2 regions of the Streptomyces capillispiralis genome follow, and region 2 is predicted to be linked to the other one. Evidence: riboswitches for the same ligand, from Rfam matches in the RefSeq annotation. Region 2 holds a riboswitch; the other holds the start of a gene.
The links. Region 2 has a riboswitch for glycine ahead of gcvT (glycine cleavage system aminomethyltransferase GcvT). Riboswitches for the same ligand answer to the same signal wherever they lie in the genome.
Positions count from the first base shown of each region.

Region 1: another riboswitch for glycine. It lies ahead of gcvP (aminomethyl-transferring glycine dehydrogenase); the one in region 2 lies ahead of gcvT (glycine cleavage system aminomethyltransferase GcvT).

Region 1 covers NZ_VIWV01000001.1:6,777,892-6,787,519, forward strand. Annotated here, with positions in the region: gene FHX78_RS29705 (FHA domain-containing protein) at 1-48, shown strand, start outside; gene ftsR (transcriptional regulator FtsR) at 87-824, shown strand; gene FHX78_RS29715 (bifunctional nuclease family protein) at 909-1,382, shown strand; gene FHX78_RS29720 (MerR family transcriptional regulator) at 1,571-2,251, shown strand; partial or broken gene FHX78_RS29725 (DNA polymerase IV) at 2,290-3,773, shown strand; gene FHX78_RS29730 (PRC-barrel domain-containing protein) at 3,692-4,066, opposite strand; glycine riboswitch at 4,182-4,277, shown strand; gene gcvP (aminomethyl-transferring glycine dehydrogenase) at 4,451-7,336, shown strand; gene FHX78_RS29740 (ABC transporter ATP-binding protein) at 7,406-8,500, opposite strand; gene modB (molybdate ABC transporter permease subunit) at 8,506-9,318, opposite strand; gene modA (molybdate ABC transporter substrate-binding protein) at 9,315-9,628, opposite strand, start outside.
Region 2 covers NZ_VIWV01000001.1:2,501,294-2,510,921, reverse strand. Annotated here, with positions in the region: partial or broken gene FHX78_RS10235 (NADPH-dependent F420 reductase) at 1-369, shown strand, start outside; gene FHX78_RS10230 (glycoside hydrolase family 25 protein) at 370-924, opposite strand; gene FHX78_RS10225 (L-serine ammonia-lyase) at 1,032-2,399, opposite strand; gene glyA (serine hydroxymethyltransferase) at 2,557-3,816, opposite strand; gene gcvH (glycine cleavage system protein GcvH) at 3,831-4,208, opposite strand; gene gcvT (glycine cleavage system aminomethyltransferase GcvT) at 4,332-5,450, opposite strand; glycine riboswitch at 5,522-5,647, opposite strand; glycine riboswitch at 5,648-5,748, opposite strand; gene FHX78_RS10205 (AAA family ATPase) at 5,972-6,640, shown strand; gene FHX78_RS10200 (enhanced serine sensitivity protein SseB) at 6,717-7,496, shown strand; gene FHX78_RS10195 (enhanced serine sensitivity protein SseB C-terminal domain-containing protein) at 7,641-8,399, shown strand; gene FHX78_RS10190 (ABC transporter permease) at 8,712-9,628, shown strand, end outside.

The sequences.
Region 1 (9,628 bases), 4.3 Mb from region 2:
ATCGGCAAGTACCGGCTGGTCTTCTACGCGAGCCAGCGGGGCTACTGACTCCTCCGGACCGCGTCCGGGGACCCCAGGGAAGGTCCATGCTGCAGACACCGGGCGGCGGTGCCGGTCACGGCGCCGCCGCTGACACCGGACTGATGAGCATCGGCGCGGTGCTGGGCGTGCTGCGCGAGGAGTTCCCCGAGGTCACCATCTCCAAGATCCGTTTCCTGGAGTCGGAAGGGCTTATCGAGCCGCGGCGGACCCCCTCGGGGTACCGCAAGTTCAGTGCCGGGGACGTCGAGCGTCTCGGGCACGTCCTGAGGATGCAGCGGGACCACTACCTGCCGCTCAAGGTCATCCGTGAGCACCTGGCGGCCATGGAGCGAGGCGAGGCCGTTCCGCTGCCGGCGCTCGGCCGTCCGGGGGACGGGGAGGACGGCCGGGAGCCGGCCTCCGACGTGCCCTCGGCGGCCCGCATCGGGCGCGGTCGCCTGCTGGCGGCGGCCGGCGTCGACGAACGGACGCTCGCCGAGTGGGAGTCCTACGGGCTGCTCACGCCGGTCGAGGACGGGGTGTACGACGCCGAGGCGGTCACCGTCGCCGCCCTGATCACGGAGCTGGGGCGGTCCGGGATCGAACCGCGTCACCTGAGGGCGATGAAGGCCGCCGCCGACCGGGAGGCCGGTCTGGTGGACCAGGTCGTCGCCCCACTGAAGCGCCACCGGAACCCGCAGACGAGGGCGCACGCCGAGGCCCGTACGAAGGAGCTGGCGGCGCTCACGGTGAAGCTGCACGCCGCCCTGGTGCAGGCGGCGCTGGGTGTACGGCTGCCCTGAGCGGCGGGTCCGGGCGGGGCCGGATCGGTCACCCGTTCCCTGCCCGACTACCCAAACATCCCGAGCACGGCCTAGGGTTGCTGTGTGAACGAGCTCGATGTCGTAGGTGTCCGGGTCGAGATGCCCTCCAACCAGCCGATCGTGCTGTTGCGTGAGGTGGGCGGCGACCGCTACCTCCCCATCTGGATCGGACCGGGCGAGGCGACGGCGATCGCCTTCGCCCAGCAGGGCATGGCACCCGCACGGCCGCTGACCCACGACCTGTTCAAGGACGTGCTGGAAGCCGTCGGCCAGGAGCTCACGGAAGTGCGCATCACCGATCTGCGCGAGGGTGTCTTCTACGCCGAGCTGGTCTTCGCCAGCGGGGTGGAGGTGAGCGCCCGCCCCTCCGACGCCATAGCGCTCGCGCTGCGCACGGGCACGCCGATCTACGGCAGCGACACGGTGCTCGACGACGCGGGGATCGCCATTCCGGACGAGCAGGAGGACGAGGTGGAGAAGTTCCGCGAGTTCCTCGACCAGATCTCGCCGGAGGACTTCGGGAGCAGCAACCAGTGACCGGTGGCCGCCGCCGCGGCCGGCCGCCGGGGCTCGCGCCGAGGGCATTCGGCTAGCCTTTCCCCACGGTGGGGTACGGGAAACCACTCTTAGGGTGATTATCACTCGGCGTGCCGAGTGTGGCGATCGTTGACGCACCCTTGGTGACTGCCTACCGTCGAGGAGGCAGGTCAAGGACGGAGGTCGGCGTGAGAAGCAGCGGCGACGGTACGGCTGGGGGTGCCCCCACCCGCGGTGTCGGGGCGAGCGGGCCGTACCCTCCCCAGAGCTCTCGGTTCCCCTCGGCCGGGGGGTATCCCGCGCACGGCGGCGCCGTCGAACACGCTCAGCAGCGACCGACGGCCGTGCCGAGTGGAGGGGCGACGTCCATGGCGTCCGAGGAGATCGGCTACAGGGGCCCCACGGCCTGTGCCGCTGCCGGTATCACCTACCGGCAGCTCGACTACTGGGCCCGTACGGGGCTGGTCGAGCCGAGCGTGCGGCCGGCCCACGGATCGGGGACGCAGCGGCTCTACAGCTTCCGCGACGTCGTCGTCCTCAAGATCGTCAAGCGGTTCCTCGACACGGGTGTGTCCCTGCAGAACATCCGCACCGCCGTACGGCACCTGCGGGAGAGCGGCTTCAGCGACCTGGAGCGCATGACGCTGATGAGCGACGGGGCCACGGTCTACGAGTGCAGCTCGCCCGACGAGGTGCACGCCCTGCTGCAAGGGGGCCAGGGCGTCTTCGGGATCGCCGTCGGCGTGGTCTGGCGGGACGTCGAGAGCGCGCTGTCGCAGCTGCACGGGGAGCGCGTCGACACCGGCGAGACCCTGGTCGGCCACAACCCGATGGACGAGCTGGCGCGGCGGCGGAACAAGGCCGTCTGAGCACGGCACTGTCAGTGGCGTAGGGCAGCATCGGACATGTGAGATCCGCGCCCACGATCCTGCATCTCGACATGGACGCCTTCTTCGCCTCGGTGGAGCAGGCGTCCAAGCCGAGCCTGCGCGGGAAGGCCGTCGTGGTGGGCGGGCTCGGGCCGCGCGGTGTGGTCGCCACCGCCTCCTACGAGGCCCGGGTCTTCGGCGTCCACTCGGCGATGCCCATGGCGCAGGCCCGCCGGCTCGCGCCGAACGCCGCGTACCTGGTGCCGCGGTTCGCCCTCTACCGGTCGATCAGCGAACAGGTGATGGGGCTGCTGCGGGACCTGTCGCCCCTGGTGGAGCCGCTCAGCCTCGATGAGGCGTTCGTGGACCTGGAGGCGGGCGGCACGGCCTGGGACGAGCGGTCGGCGCGCCTGGCCGGGGCGAGGCTGCGGGCCGACATACGGGCGGTCACGGGGCTCACCGGCTCGGTGGGACTCGCGGCCTCCAAGATGCTGGCGAAGATCGCCTCGGAGCGGGCGAAGCCGGACGGGCTGGTGCTGATCGAGCCGGGCACCGAGCGCGCCCTGCTGGGGCCGCTGTCGGTGCGGACGCTGCCGGGCGTGGGCCCGGCGACCGGCGACCACCTGCGGCGGGCGGGCATCCACACCGTCGACGAACTCGCCGAGGCCGGCGAGGACGAGCTCGTACGGCTGCTGGGCAAGGCCCACGGGCACGCGCTGTACGCGATGGCGCTGGCGCGGGACGAGCGGGCCGTGGTGGCCGAGCGGGAGACGAAGTCGGTGTCGGTCGAGGACACCTATGACGTGGACATCCACGACCGGGTGCGGGTCGGGACCGAGGTGCGGCGGCTCGCGGACCGGTGTGTGAGCAGGCTGCGGGGGGCGGGGCTGTCCGGGCGCACCATCGTGCTGAAGGTGCGGCGCTACGACTTCTCGACACTCACCCGGTCGGAGACGCTGCGCGGGCCCACGGACGATCCGGCGGTGGTGCGGGAGGCCGCGGCGCGGCTGCTGGACTCGGTCGACACGACGGGCGGGGTGCGGCTGCTGGGCGTGGGGGTCAGCGGACTGGCCGACTACACGCAGGAGGACCTGTTCGCGCAGGCGGCGGGTGCGCGCGAGGACGGACCGGGCGACGAGGAGCCCGAGACCGCGCCCGTGCCGGAGCGGCAGGCGCCCGCGGAGCGGCGATGGCCGGCGGGACACGACGTGCGGCACACCGAGTACGGGCACGGGTGGGTGCAGGGCAGCGGGCTGGGCCGGGTCACGGTGCGCTTCGAGACCCCCGACTCGCAGCCCGGCCGGGTGAAGACCTTCCGAACCGACGATCCGGCCCTGGAGCCCGCAGAACCGCTTCCGCTGGTCCGCCGAAGACCCGATGCGGCGGAGGACGGGGGCGCCGGGGGCGCGGGCGGGTGACCGGAAGCGGGGGGCGAGCGGATCAGGCCGTTTCGTCCCGGCCCGCCAGTTTGCCGAAGGAGTGGTCCGGCAGCGGGGGAGGGGCGGCGATGTCCAGGCCGTAGTGGTGGTAGAGCTGGAGTTCCTGTTCGGGGGAGAGATGACGGCCCACGCCGAAGTCGGGGGCGTCCTTGATCAGGGCGCGTTCGAAGGGGACGTGGAGGGCGCCGTCGATCAGCTCGCTGGGCTCCAGGGGGACGAAGGCGTCCCTGCTGAACAGCCCGGTGCGTATCGCCGCCCACTCCGGGACGCCGGTGGCGTCGTCGAGATAGACCTCGTCGATCGTGCCGATCCGGGTTCCGTTGCGGTCGAACGCCTTGCGGCCGATCAGGTGGCGCGGATCGATGTCGGTCTGCACGGGCCCTCCACTGGTCGCACAATCCATCCGTAAGCACTACAGAACGGCACAATCGGCGGAGCGGCCACTCGAAAGTTCCGCCGCTGTGCTCGCTGGTAGGCTGGCAAACGGCTGCTGACCCCGTGCGGGAGAGCCCTCCGGACACCATCGGGGGCGCCGAAGGAGCAAATCCTCCCCGGAATCTCTCAGGCACACGTACCGCACGGACGAGGTCACTCTGGAAAGCAGGGCGGGTGTCGACGGCTTCCGCTCTCACCGACGGTGAAAGCCGGGTGCCCTGGGGCGTCCGGTGAAGCTCTCAGGTTGAGATGACAGAGGGGGAGGCCGTCCGGGCACCCGCGCCGTGGTGCCCCTCGAAGGTCGTCAGACCAGGAGGCCTCCGCAATGACCGCCCCTCGCACTCCGCTCTCCGAACTCGAACAGGGCATCCCCTTCGAGCAGCGCCACATCGGCCCCAACCACGAGGCGCGGGCCAAGATGCTCGCCCAGGTCGGCTACGGCTCGCTCGACGAGCTGACGGCCGCCGCCGTGCCGGACGTGATCAAGAACGCCGACGCCCTGGACCTGCCGGGTGCGCGGAGCGAGGCCGAGGTCCTGGCCGAGTTGCGCTCGCTGGCCGACCGCAACGAGGTGCTCGGCTGCATGATCGGGCTCGGGTACTACGGGACCTTCACCCCGCCCGTGATCCTGCGCAACGTGATGGAGAACCCCGCCTGGTACACGGCGTACACGCCGTACCAGCCGGAGATCTCCCAGGGGCGGCTCGAGGCGCTGCTGAACTTCCAGACCGTGGTCGCCGAACTCACCGGCCTGCCGACCTCCGGTGCCTCCCTGCTCGACGAGGGCACCGCCGCCGCCGAGGCGATGGCGCTGATGCGGCGCATGGGCAAGAACAAGAAGGGCCTGTTCCTGGTCGACGCGGACGCCCTGCCGCAGACCATCGCCGTGATCGAGACCCGCGCCGAGCCGACCGGTGTCGAGGTCGTCGTCGCCGACCTGAGCGAGGGCATCCCCGCCGAGCTCGCCGGGCGCGAGATCAACGGCGTGCTCATCCAGTACCCGGGCGCCTCCGGTGCCGTCCGCGACATCAAGCCGGTGATCGACCAGGCGCACAAGCTCGGCGCGCTCGTCACCGTCGCCGCCGACCTGCTCGCCCTCACGCTGCTGAAGTCGCCCGGTGAGCTGGGCGCGGACATCGCGGTCGGCACCACCCAGCGCTTCGGTGTCCCGATGGGCTTCGGCGGACCGCACGCCGGCTACATGGCCGTACAGGAGAAGATGGCGCGCAGCCTGCCCGGGCGGCTCGTCGGCGTCTCCGTCGACGCGGACGGCCACAAGGCCTACCGCCTCGCGCTCCAGACGCGTGAGCAGCACATCCGCCGCGAGAAGGCCACCAGCAACATCTGCACCGCCCAGGTGCTGCTCGCCGTCATGGCCGGGATGTACGCCGTCTACCACGGCCCGGAGGGGCTGCGGATCATCGCGCGGCGCACCCACCGGTACGCCACGGTCCTCGCCGAGGGGCTGCGGGCCGGCGGCGCCGAGATCGTGCACGGCTCCTACTTCGACACGCTGACCGTGCGCGTCGCGGGCCGGGCCGCCGAGGTCGTCGCCGCCGCGCGCGACAACGGCGTCAACCTGCGCCTCGTCGACGCCGACCACGTCTCGATCGCCTGCGACGAGACCACCACCAGGGACCGGCTGACCGCCGTGTGGAACGCCTTCGGCGTCGAGGGCGACGTCGAGGCCCTGGACGCGGCCGCGCGGGACACCCTGCCGGACGGGCTACTGCGCGACGACGAGTACCTGACGCACCCCGTCTTCCAGCAGCACCGCTCCGAGACGGCGATGCTGCGCTACCTGCGCCGCCTCGCCGACCGCGACTACGCGCTGGACCGCGGCATGATCCCGCTGGGCTCCTGCACCATGAAGCTCAACGCCACCACCGAGATGGAGCCGGTCACCTGGCCCGAGTTCGGGCAGCTGCACCCCTTCGCGCCGGCCGAGCAGGCGCGGGGCTACCTCACGCTCATCCACGAGCTGGAGGAACGTCTCGCCGAGGTCACCGGCTACGACAAGGTCTCCCTCCAGCCCAACGCCGGCTCCCAGGGCGAGCTGGCCGGCCTGCTCGCCGTACGCGGCTACCACCGCGCCAACGGCGACGAGCAGCGCACCGTCTGCCTGATCCCGTCCTCCGCGCACGGCACCAACGCCGCCAGCGCCGTGATGGCGGGCATGAAGGTCGTCGTCGTCAGGACGTCCGACGACGGTGAGATCGACGTCGCGGACCTGCGGGCGAAGATCGGGCAGTACCGCGACGAGCTGTCCGTGCTGATGATCACCTACCCGTCCACGCACGGTGTGTTCGAGGAGCACGTCGCCGACATCTGCGCCGAGGTGCACGAGGCCGGCGGGCAGGTGTACGTCGACGGCGCCAACCTCAACGCGCTGGTGGGCCTGGCCAAGCCCGGCCACTTCGGGGGCGACGTCTCGCACCTGAACCTGCACAAGACCTTCTGCATCCCGCACGGCGGCGGCGGCCCCGGCGTCGGCCCGGTCGGCGTGCGCGCGCACCTCGCCCCGTACCTGCCGAACCACCCGCTCCAGCCCGAGGCGGGCCCGGAGACGGGCGTCGGCCCGATCTCGGCGGCCCCGTGGGGTTCGGCGGGCATCCTGCCGATCTCGTGGGCGTACGTCCGGCTCATGGGCGGCGAGGGCCTGAAGCGGGCCACCCAGGTCGCGGTGCTCAGCGCCAACTACATCGCCAAGCGCCTGGAGCCGCACTACCCGGTGCTCTACACCGGTCCCGGCGGCCTCGTCGCGCACGAGTGCATCATCGACCTGCGCCCGCTGACCAAGGCCACCGGCGTCAGCGTCGACGACGTGGCCAAGCGGCTGATCGACTACGGCTTCCACGCGCCGACGATGTCGTTCCCGGTGGCCGGCACGCTGATGATCGAGCCCACCGAGTCCGAGGACCTGACCGAGATCGACCGCTTCTGCGAGGCGATGATCGCGATCCGCGCGGAGATCGAGAAGGTCGGCTCCGGCGAGTGGCCCGCGGACGACAACCCGCTGCGCCACGCCCCGCACACCGCCGCCGCGCTCGGCGGCGACTGGGAGCACGCGTACGACCGCGAGGAGGCCGTGTTCCCGGCCGGGGTGAACGCCGCCGACAAGTACTGGCCGCCGGTGCGCCGCATCGACCAGGCGTTCGGCGACCGGAACCTGGTCTGCTCCTGCCCGCCGCTGGACGCCTACGAGGACTGATCCGGCGCGATCGAGTAAGAGGGCCCCGCCCCGGCCACACGGCCGGGGCGGGGCCCTCCGCCGTTCCCGTCACGCCGGGTACGCGTGCGTCTGGGTCGCCTTCACCGCCGCCCAGACGGGTGCGCCCGGGTGCAGATCGAGTTCGGCCGCGGCGACCGCGGTCAGGTCGGCCGTCAGCGCCAGCTCGCCGGTCAGCTCCGCGCGGATCTGGTCGCCGTGGGTCTCCAGCCCGGCGACCGCGCACTGCCAGAGGTTGCGGGCGCTGGAGCCGGTGGGCCGGTCCCGGTACAGGGTGACGGCGCCGGGCGGGAACGCCACGAAGGCCGGGCCGGTGAGGTCCTCCGTGGTGCTCACGGAGGGGCCCGCGTCGAGGCGGACGGTGTGGCCGTCGGCGTGCCCGCGGTACAGGTTGAGGCCGACCAGCTGGGCGACGTACTCGGTGCGCGGGTGGCGGGCGATGTCGGAGGGGGTGCCCTCCTGCACGATCCGGCCGTGCTCCACCACCACCAGGCGGTCGGCCAGCACCATGGCGTCCAGCGGGTCGTGCGTGACCAGGACGGCGACGGCCTCGAAGGCGGCCAGATGACGGCGGAGCCCGGCGCGCACCTCCAGACGGGTGCGGGCGTCCAGGGCCGCGAGCGGTTCGTCCAGGAGCAGCAGCCGGGGGCGGGTGGCCAGAGCGCGGGCGAGCGCCACGCGCTGGGCCTGCCCGCCCGACAGACGGCGGGGTTTCGCCCCCGCGTGCTCGGCCAGCCCCATGCGCTCCAGCCAGGCGGCGGCCTGGGCCCGCGCCTGAGCCTTGCCCGCGCCCCGGCAGCGCGGTCCGAAGGCCACGTTGTCGAGCGCGGTGAGGTGCGGGAACAGCAGGTAGTCCTGGAAGACCACCCCCACCGGGCGCGACTCGGGGGGCCTGCGGCGCAGGTCCGCGCCGTCCAGCCGCAGATGCCCGGCGGTGAGGGGGGCGAGGCCCGCGAGGGCGCGCAGGGCGGTGGTCTTGCCGGCGCCGTTCGGGCCGAGCAGGGCGACGACGTCGCCCGGCGCCGCGGTCAGCGCGATGTCCAGGCGGAACGAGCCGCGGTCCACGACGAGTCGCGCGTCCAGGCCCTCGGCACCGGGCTCCGGCACGGGCCCCTTCCCGGGACGCGGTGGCACGGCTTCGGGCATGGGCGTCAGACCGTCCTCATCCAGCGGTCCCGCAGCCCGGCCAGTACGGCGATGGACACCGCCAGCAGGACCAGGCTGAGGGCGATCGCGGCGGCCGGGTCGTTCTGCAGGGCGAGGTAGACCGCGAGCGGCATGGTCTGGGTGCGGCCGGGGAAGTTGCCGGCGAAGGTGATCGTCGCGCCGAACTCCCCGAGCGCCCGGGCCCAGGCCAGCACGGCGCCCGCCGCGACGCCGGGCGCGATCAGCGGCAGGGTGACCCGGCGGAACGCGGTGAAGCGGGAGGCGCCCAGTGTGGTGGCCGCCTCCTCGTAGCGCGGGTCGGCGGCCCGCAGGGTGCCCTCGACGCTGATGACGAGGAACGGCATCGCCACGAACGTCTCGGCGAGCACGACGCCGGTGGTGGTGAAGGGCAGGGTGATGCCGAACCAGGCGTCCAGCCACTGGCCGACGACCCCGTTGCGGCCCAGCGCGAGCAGCAGGGCCACGCCGCCCACCACCGGGGGCAGCACCAGGGGGAGCGTCACCAGGGCGCGGACCAGGGCCCGGCCCGGGAAGTCCGTGCGGGCCAGCAGCCAGGCCAGGGGGACGCCGACGACCAGACTCAGGGCGGTCGCCGTGGTGGCGCAGAACAGCGACAGGCGCAGCGCCTCCCACACCGCGGGACGGGTCAGCTGCTCGGGCAGGCTGTGCCAGGGGGCGCGGACGAGGAGGGCGAGGAGGGGGACGACGAGGAAGGCCAGGCCGAGGAGGGCCGGCACGAGGAGGGCCGGGGGGACACCGCGACGCGGGGTGCGGGAGGCGGCCGGGGCGGGGGTCACGGCCGCAGGAATCCGGCGTCGTCGAGGACCTTCCGGCCCTCGGGCGACTTCACCAGTGCCATGAAGGCCTTGGCCGCCGACGGGTTGGGGGCGTCGTCGAGCAGGGCGATCGGGCAGTCGTTGACGGCCTCGGCGGACTCCGGGAACTCCACGCCCTCCACCTTGTCACCGGCCGCCCTCACATCCGTGCGGTACACGACGGCGGCGTCGGCCTCCTTCAGCTCGACCTTCGTCAAGGCGCTCTTGACGTCCTGCTCGTAGGAGACGGGCGTCAGTCCGACGCCGGCGGCTTTCAGGGCCGTCCGCGCGG
Region 2 (9,628 bases):
GACGGCAGGATCGCCGCCATCGAGGACGAGGGCCTCACCGAGAGCCGCTGGACCGAACACCGGCTCGGCCACCCGGTGATCAAGGCCTTCAACGGCACCTACGCCCAGGACATCCTGGACCGCCACCGCCCGGCCGGCGACCCCGACCGGCTGGCCCTCCCCGTCGCCGGCGACGACGAGGCGGCCAAGCGCACGGTCCGCGCCCTGATCGACGAACTCGGCTTCGACACGGTCGACGCGGGCGGCATCGACGACTCCTGGCGCCAGCAGCCCGGCACCCCGGTCTACGCCCTGCGAGCGGGCACCGAAGCCGTCACCAAGGCCCTGGCCGAAGCCTCCCCGGAACGCACCCCGGACTTCCGCGGCTAGCTAGGCCCCCGCCCACTCCCGCAACGCCGACCTGCTGGAGAAGTCGGCCACGTTCTTGTCCAGCGGGTCGTCGGTGTACTGGTGGAAACGCCACGCGGCCTTGATGCGGGGCTTGCCCGCGGTGACGTAGTCGGCGATCCAGAGGCCGTCGCCCGCGTAGGACGTGGTGTCGACGTTCAGCCAGAAGTGCCGGTTGCAGTAGAGGACCACGCGGTGGTGCGGCCGCAGTTCCTTCACCTTGCGGATGAAGCGGTCCTTCTCGGAGTTGCTCGCACGGGTGCCCTCGCCGGTGGTCTCCCAGTCGACGGCGAGGATGTCGCCCCGCCGCTCGGGGGCCTTGCGCACGAAGTACTCCGCCTGAGCCGTGAGGTTGCCCGGCCAGAGGAAGTGGTAGAAGCCGACCACCAGGCCGGCGTCACGGGCCGTCTCCGTCTGGGCGGAGAGCTTGGGGTTGGTGTAGGAACGGCCCTCCGTCGCCTTGACGAAGACGAAGGACAGCCCGTCGGTGTCGTACGAGGAGGACTGGTACGCGCTCACATCGATGCCACGCAGCATGCAGGCTCCCTGACGCGCCTGAGGGAGTGGGGAGTTGACTGGTTCATTCCCCACCGGGCCGCCCTCCACGCGTCGGCGCGCGCCCCGCTCCCGGCCGGCCCCGCCCGTCAGCACTCGATGATGTTGACCGCCAGCCCGCCCCGCGCCGTCTCCTTGTACTTGACCGACATGTCCGCGCCGGTGTCCTTCATCGTCTTGATGACCTTGTCCAGGGACACCTTGTGCGAGCCGTCGCCGCGCATCGCCATCCGCGCCGCCGTGACCGCCTTCACCGCGGCCATGCCGTTGCGCTCGATGCACGGAATCTGCACCAGGCCGCCCACGGGATCGCAGGTCAGGCCCAGGTTGTGCTCCATGCCGATCTCCGCGGCGTTCTCCACCTGCTCCGGGGAGCCGCCCAGCACCTCGGCGAGCGCGCCCGCCGCCATCGAGCAGGCGGAACCGACCTCGCCCTGGCAGCCGACCTCGGCGCCGGAGATGGAGGCGTTCTCCTTGAACAGCATGCCGATCGCGCCGGCGGCCAGCAGGAAGCGGACCACGCCCTCCTCGTCGGCGCCGGGGACGAAGTTGACGTAGTAGTGCAGGACCGCCGGGATGATGCCGGCCGCGCCGTTCGTCGGCGCCGTGACGACCCGGCCGCCGGCCGCGTTCTCCTCGTTCACGGCCATCGCGTAGAGAGTGATCCACTCCATGGCCAGGGCCTGCGGGTCGCCCTCGGAGCGCAGCTTGCGCGCGGTGTTCGCGGCGCGGCGGCGCACCTTCAGACCGCCCGGCAGGATGCCCTCGCGGGACATGCCGCGCGCCACGCACGCCTGCATCACCCGCCAGATCTCCAGCAGGCCCGCGCGGATCTCCTCCTCGCTCCGCCAGGCGCGCTCGTTCTCCAGCATCAGCGCGGAGATCGACAGGCCGGTCTCCTCGGTGAGCCGCAGCAGCTCGTCACCCGTGCGGAAGGGGTACTTCAGGACCGTGTCGTCGAGCTTGATGCGGTCCGCGCCCACCGCGTCCTCGTCCACGACGAACCCGCCGCCGACCGAGTAGTACGTCTTCGACAGCAGCTCCGTGCCCGCCGCGTCGTGGGCCCACAGGGTCATGCCGTTGGCGTGGTACGGGAGCGCCTTGCGGCGGTGCAGCACCATGTCGTCGTCGAAGGAGAACGGGATCTCGCGCTCGCCGAGCAGACGGATCCGGCCGCCGTCCTTGATCTTCTCCACCCGCTCGTCGGCCGACTCCACGTCCACCGTGCGCGGCGAGTCGCCCTCCAGGCCCAGCAGCACCGCCTTGGGCGTGCCGTGGCCGTGGCCGGTGGCGCCCAGCGAGCCGTACAGCTCGGCCCGGACCGAGGCGACCGAGTCCAGCAGCTCCTCGTTGCGCAGCCGCCGGGCGAACATCCGGGCCGCCCGCATCGGGCCGACCGTGTGCGAGCTGGACGGGCCGATGCCGATCGAGAACAGGTCGAAGACCGAGATGGCCACGGGAGGACTCCTAAGCGTGTGACGGACGGCGCTGTCCGCCGGAAAGGGGGTGGTACGGGAAGGGCGCGCGAGGCGCGCGGCACGGAACGGGGCACCGCGCCCACTGACCCAGTGTGCGCGATGCCCCGGATGTCCGTACGAACGAAAGGGTACGGAATTACTTCAGACCGGGGTACAGCGGGTGCTTCCCGGCGAGAGCGGTCACCCGTGCCCGGAGGGCCTCGACGTCGTACGACGGCTTGAGCGTCTCGGCGATCACGTCCGCGACCTCGGCGAAGTCCTCGGCGGTGAAGCCGCGGGTGGCCAGGGCGGGCGTGCCGATGCGCAGACCCGAGGTGACCATCGGCGGGCGCGGGTCGTTCGGGATCGCGTTGCGGTTGACGGTGATGCCGACCTCGTGGAGCCGGTCCTCGGCCTGCTGCCCGTCCAGCTCCGAGTCGCGCAGGTCGACCAGGACCAGGTGCACGTCGGTGCCGCCGGACAGCACGTCCACGCCGACCGCCTTGACGTCGTCCTGGACCAGGCGCTCGGCCAGGATGCGGGCGCCCTCCAGGGTGCGGCGCTGGCGCTCCTTGAAGTCCTCGGTGGCGCACACCTTGAAGGCGACCGCCTTGGCGGCGATCACGTGCTCCAGCGGGCCGCCCTGCTGGCCGGGGAAGACCGCCGAGTTGATCTTCTTGGCCAGCTCGGCCGTGGAGAGGATCACACCGCCGCGCGGACCGCCGAGGGTCTTGTGCGTGGTGGTCGTCACGACGTGGGCGTGCGGCACCGGGTTCGGGTGCAGGCCCGCGGCCACCAGACCGGCGAAGTGCGCCATGTCGACCATGAGGTAGGCGCCGACCTCGTCCGCAATCCGGCGGAACGCGGCGAAGTCCAGCTGCCGCGGGTACGCCGACCAGCCGGCGACGATCAGCTTCGGCTTGCTCTCCTTGGCGAGGCGCTCGACCTCGGCCATGTCGACCTGGCCGTCGTCACCCACGTGGTACGCGACCACGTCGTAGAGCTTGCCGGAGAAGTTGATCTTCATGCCGTGGGTCAGGTGCCCGCCGTGCGCCAGGTTCAGGCCCATGATGGTGTCGCCGGGCTTGAGCAGCGCGAACATCGCGGCGGCGTTGGCCTGCGCGCCGGAGTGCGGCTGCACGTTGGCGTGCTCGGCGCCGAAGAGCTCCTTGACCCGGTCGATGGCGATCTGCTCGATCACGTCGACGTGCTCGCAGCCGCCGTAGTAGCGGCGGCCGGGGTAGCCCTCGGCGTACTTGTTGGTGAGGACCGAGCCCTGGGCCTCCATGACCGCGACCGGGGCGAAGTTCTCCGAGGCGATCATCTCGAGGGTGGACTGCTGGCGGTGCAGCTCGGCGTCGACCGCGGCGGCGACCGCCGGGTCGAGCTCGTGCAGGGGCGTGTTCAGAAGCGACATGCGGCTACGGCTCCTCAGCCCGTGATGTGGGCGTCGTACTCGGCGGCGGTCAGCAGGTCGGCCGGCTCGTCGGTGACGCGCACCTTGAACAGCCAGCCGCCCTCGAAGGGGGCCGAGTTCACCAGGGACGGGTCGTTCACGACGTCCTCGTTGACCTCGGTGATCTCACCGGAGACCGGGGAGTACAGGTCGCTGACCGACTTGGTCGACTCCAGCTCGCCGCAGGTCTCGCCCGCGGTCACGTCGTCACCGACCTCGGGGAGCTGGACGAAGACCACGTCGCCGAGCGCGTTGGCCGCGTGCTCCGTGATGCCGACCGTCGACACGCCGTCCTCGGCGGCCGACAGCCACTCGTGCTCCTTGCTGTAACGCAGCTGCTGGGGGTTGCTCATGGCTGGAATTCTCCTGTACGCGGGGGACTGCTGATGACGGAGGGGGCCGCGGAACACACCTGTGACCAGGTACGACGTACCCGGCCGCAGACCCTGCGGCGGTCCGGAAACGCTACGACGGTGTCACTTCTGCCGCTTGTAGAACGGCAGCGCCACGACCTCGTACGGCTCGTGGCTGCCGCGGATGTCCACGCCGACGCCCTCGGTGCCCGGCGCCGCGTGCGCGGCGTCCACGTAGGCCATCGCGATCGGCTTGCCCAGCGTCGGGGAGGGGGCGCCGGAGGTGACCTCGCCGATCACCTCGCCGCCCGCGACGACCGGGTACCCGGCGCGCGGGACCCGGCGGCCCTCGGCGACCAGGCCGACCAGGACCCGGGGCGGTTCGGCCGCGGCGCGCTCGGCGGCCTCGGCCAGCGCCGCGCGGCCCACGAAGTCGCCCTCCTTCTCGAACTTCACCACCCGGCCCAGACCGGCGTCGAAGGGCGTCAGCGAGGTGGTCAGCTCGTGCCCGTACAGCGGCATGCCCGCCTCCAGGCGCAGCGTGTCCCGGCAGGAGAGACCGCACGGGACCAGGCCCGCGCCCTCGCCCGCCTTGGTCAGCGCCTGCCACAGTTCCACCGCGTGCTCCGGCTTCACGAACAGCTCGAAGCCGTCCTCGCCGGTGTAGCCGGTGCGGGCGATGAGCGCGGGGACGCCGGCGACGGTGCCGGGCAGGCCGGCGTAGTACTTCAGGCCGTCGAGGTCGGCGTCGGTGAGGGACTTCAGGATGCCGGGGGACTCGGGGCCCTGGACGGCGAGCAGCGCGTACGCGTCCCGGTCGTCGCGCACCTCGGCGTCGAAGCCGGCCGAGCGCTCCACCAGCGCGTCCAGCACCACCTGGGCGTTGGAGGCGTTGGCCACGACCATGTACTCGGTCTCGCCGAGCCGGTAGACGATCAGGTCGTCCAGGATGCCGCCGTCCTCGCGGCAGATCATGGTGTAGCGGGCACGACCGGGCTTCACCCCGCCGATGTTGCCCACCAGGGCGAAGTCGAGGAGGGCGGCGGCCCGCGGGCCGGTGACCGTGATCTCGCCCATGTGCGAGAGGTCGAACAGGCCGGCCCGCGTGCGCACGGCGTTGTGCTCGTCGCGCTCGGAGCCGTAGCGCAGGGGCATGTCCCAGCCGGCGAAGTCGGTCATCGTCGCGCCGAGCGAGCGATGCAGGGCATCGAGCGCGGTCCGGCGGGGTTCGGTACTGCTCATCGGTCGTCTCCCAAGGCGATGGGGTCCCTCCCGCGCGAGTGCGTCCGAGCGTGGGGGAAGGCGAGGGCGGTTCCTCCCCATCTGTCATCGGAACCTGAGAGGTTCGCCATGACCACCCGCGCAGGGGAGGGCTCATGGCTTGCACCTTGGGTGGAGCCGACGCAGCACGGCTGCGGCGGCCCGCTTTTCAGATGTGCCTCGCCCGCGCGGTAACGGGGCCTGAGAGATTCAAGGGAGGGACTTGCTCCTTCGGCGCCCCGGCGGCAAACGGTGCCGGGGACTCTCCCGCGCGGATTCAAACGGCCGGTATGCAGTTGGCGCGCACATCATTGCACGCATCGCGGGGGTGCGGCAGGGGGACCCTTTCTCTGGGGTGCACACGGCGTACGGGCACGGTCACAGCAGGCTGTGACAGGCCTGTTTCACGAAACGGACGGAATCGAGAGGCGCCCGGCATTACCTTTTCTTTACACTCGGTGGGGATTGGGACTCGTACCTGGCCCCAGGGGAGGACGATCACGGTGAACAGGACCACGGCGTGCGCCACCACCACGGGGGTCGCGCTGCCCCAGCAGCCGGCCGCTCAGGTCCGGGGGGCCCGCGGCGCGCTGCCGGCGCCCGTCGTCCGCGATCTGCGCGCCCGGGCCGGCCGCAGCCCGCGCGCCCTGCTCTTCGGGCCCCGGGACCTCGTCGTGGTCACCGGACTGCCCGGCAGCGGCAAGTCCACGCTGATGCGGCGCGCGGTGCGCGGCGTCGGCATCGACTCGCAGAACACCCGGGACCGCTGGGAGCGCCGCATGCCGCACTTCCTGCCGTACGGGGTGTACCGCCCGCTGGTCCGCCTCGCGCACTACGCCGGGCTGCGCCGGGCGCTGCGGGCCGGCGGGGGCATCGTCGTCCACGACTGCGGGACGCAGGCCTGGGTGCGCCGCTGGCTGGCCCGCGAGGCCCGACGCAGGGGCGCCGCCCTGCACCTGCTGCTGCTCGACGTCACACCGCAGGAGGCGCTGGCCGGCCAGCGCGAGCGCGGGCGCGGGGTCTCCCGGTACGCGTTCCTGCGCCACCGCGCGGCCGGCGACCGGCTGCTGCGCGCCGTGGAGCGCGGGGAGGTCCCGGCCGGCTGCGGTTCGGCGGTCCTGATCGACCGGGACGCGGCCGACACGCTCCGCCGCATCGGCTTCGCGGCCTGACCGGCCCCGGCGCGGAGCCCCCGGCAGCGGTTAGCCTTTCCAGCCACAGCAGTGGTTCCAGGCAGGTGGTAGGCAGATGGACTTCCCGGCGGACTTCCCGGCGCAGGCGCATCCCCATCCGCACGGTGGATGGCCCGGCAACGAGCTGGAGGAGGTGCTCTCCGCCTCCCTCGGCGTCCCCTCGGCAGGGGGCAGGATCGTCGAGGTGCTGGGCCGCAGCTTCGTCTGGATACCGCTGCCGAACGGCGGCGGCCCGGACAGCGGCCCGCTCGACCTGCCCACCATGGAGCTCGACGGCCAGGCCTACGTCCCGGTGTTCAGCTCCGAGGAGCAGTTCCGCCAGGTCGTCGGCTCCCACATGTCGTACACCATCGCGCCCGCCGTGGAGTTCGCCCGCGGTCTGCCGCCGCAGGCCGGGATCGCGGTGAACCCCGGTGGCGTGGTCGGCATCCCGCTGCCGCCGGCGGCCGTGGCGGAGCTGTGCCGGGCCGGGCGCACCCCACTGGACGGTTCGGCCGCCGGTGGCCGGGTCCGGCTGTTCGAGCCCGACTGGCAGGACGACCCGGTGGACTTCCTCACCGCGGCCTCGGAGGAGTTCGCGTCCCTCGCCGTGGTGACCAGCGCCCGCCGCTGCCTGGCGGCGATCGAGACGGCCGAGCCCGTGCTCTTCGTCGGGGTGGAGCTCGCCGAGTGGCAGGGCGACGCGCGCGCCCTGCCGATGGACGCGCTCGGCCGCGCGCTGGGCCGCGCGCCGGTGCGGTGGCCGGTCAACCTGGTCCTCCTGGACGTGGCCCAGGACCCGGTCGGCGACTGGATGCGCACCCGCGTCCGGCCCTTCTACCAACACCAGCCGTGACCCGCGCCCGGGCGGCCGCGCCGCGCACGCGCAGCGGCTGCCCGGGCGCGGTCGGCTTAAGCTAGGTTCATTGGCCGGCTGGGGTTGTACGGAGGGGCGATACAAGTGAGCGCTGGCACCGCGGCGGCCGGGCAGGTCGAGCACATGCTGCGCCAGGTGACGCCCGGGCGTTACGACGCCTACGAGGCGTTGCTGCGCGCTCTCGCGACCCCCTCGTCCGGCCAGGTCTGGATGCTGCTGTGGCACGGCCAGGCGGGCTCCCCGGACGCCCAGTACGGGAACATGGAGGTCGACGGCTTCGGCTACGCGCCCTGCGTCACCTCCGCCCAGGAGCTGTCGGCCAGCGGCTGGAACCGGTCGTACGAACTGGTCGACGGGCTCGAAGTGGCCCGCGCGCTCTACCCCGACCGCTACGGGCTCTGGCTCAACCCGCACGCCCCCGGCGGCGGCCTCGGCATCCCCTGGCTGGACCTGCGCCGGATCGCGAGCGGCCTGGACCGCCAGCCCGCCGGACCGCTGCGGCTGTCCGAACCGGCCATCGAGATCCCGCAGTTCTACGCCCTCCTCGCGCAGAACGCCCACCGCACCCCGGCCGTCCGCGCGCTGCGCCGCGCCTGGGTGCAGCCCGCGCTGGGCGCCCCGTACCTCGCCATCGGGCTGGACGTGTACGACACCTCCCCGCCCGCCGTGGACGCGGTGCGCGCGATGATGCGGCAGTCCCTCGGCGCGGTCCCGGACGGGCTGCCGGTGTCGACCGTCGCCATGTCCGACGAGCACGACCCGGTCGCGATGTGGCTGCGCGCCAACGCCCGCCCGTTCTACGACCGCGAGGCCCACGCGCCGGCCCCCGCGACCGCCCCCGCGGCGGGGTACGGCTACCCGCCCGCGCCGGGCCGCTACTGAGGCGCATCCGGCTTCCGCCTCCACGGAGGGGGCCGGGGTTCTTCGCGCGTAGAAGCAGGCGTAAGATCCCATCTTGCGAACAATGTCCCAACTTGCCCGCGTCCGACCCTCGTTACCCGCCGTCCGCATAACGGAACCCCCCAGACAGCATCACGTTTACGCATCCATTCATCGCCAAGTCTGGCAAGGCGGCGCCGAAGCGTTGAAGACTCCCGCACCAGGGGCGTTCGCCCTTTTGTACGACAGAGTGATGACGCCGCTACAGCGGCAAGTCCGGGCCGGTCACCGCCGGTTGAGAGGGGTCCCTGCCAGATGACGGCACCATTGCACGAGCCGACCGCCGAAACGGCCCCGAGCGCGGCCGAGGAAGCGGCGGTTGCCGGCACCGAGGCCAAGGCGGTGCAGGGACGTTCCCTGGGCCGGATCGCCTGGGAGCGCTTGAAACGGGACAAACTGGCCCTCGCGGGCGGCGCCGTGGTGCTGCTGCTCATCGCCGTCGCGCTGCTGGCCCCCGTGATCACCGCCCTCGTCGGCCAGGACCCCGAGACGCACCACGAGGACCTGATCGACCCGCTCTTCGGAACCCCCGTCGGCTCCCTCGGCGGCATCAGCGGAGAGCACCTGCTCGGCGTGGAGCCGGTCAACGGCCGCGACATCTTCGCCCGCATCGTCTACGGCGCCCGCATCTCGCTGCTCGTCGGCTTCCTGTCGGCCGTCGTCGCCGTGATCGTCGGCACCGTCCTGGGCATCCTCGCCGGCTTCTTCGGCGGCTGGGTGGACTCGCTCATCAGCCGGGTCATGGACGGCCTGCTGGCCTTCCCGCAGCTGCTGTTCATCATCGCGCTGGTCTCCGTCATGCCGAACAACATGCTGGGCCTGTCCGGCACCGGCGTGCGCCTGTTCGTGATGATCCTCGTCATCGGCTTCTTCGGCTGGCCCTACATCGGGCGCGTGGTGCGCGGTCAGACGCTCTCCATGCGCGAACGGGAGTACGTCGAGGCGGCCCGCTCGCTGGGCGCCGGGCGGCTCTACATCCTGTTCAAGGAGCTGCTGCCCAACCTGGTCGCGCCGATCATCGTCTACACGACGATGATGATCCCCACCAACATCCTCACCGAAGCGGCGCTGAGCTTCCTGGGTGTGGGCGTCAAGCCGCCCACGGCCTCCTGGGGGCAGATGCTCTCGAGCGCGATCGACTACTACAAGTCGGATCCCATGTACATGGTGAT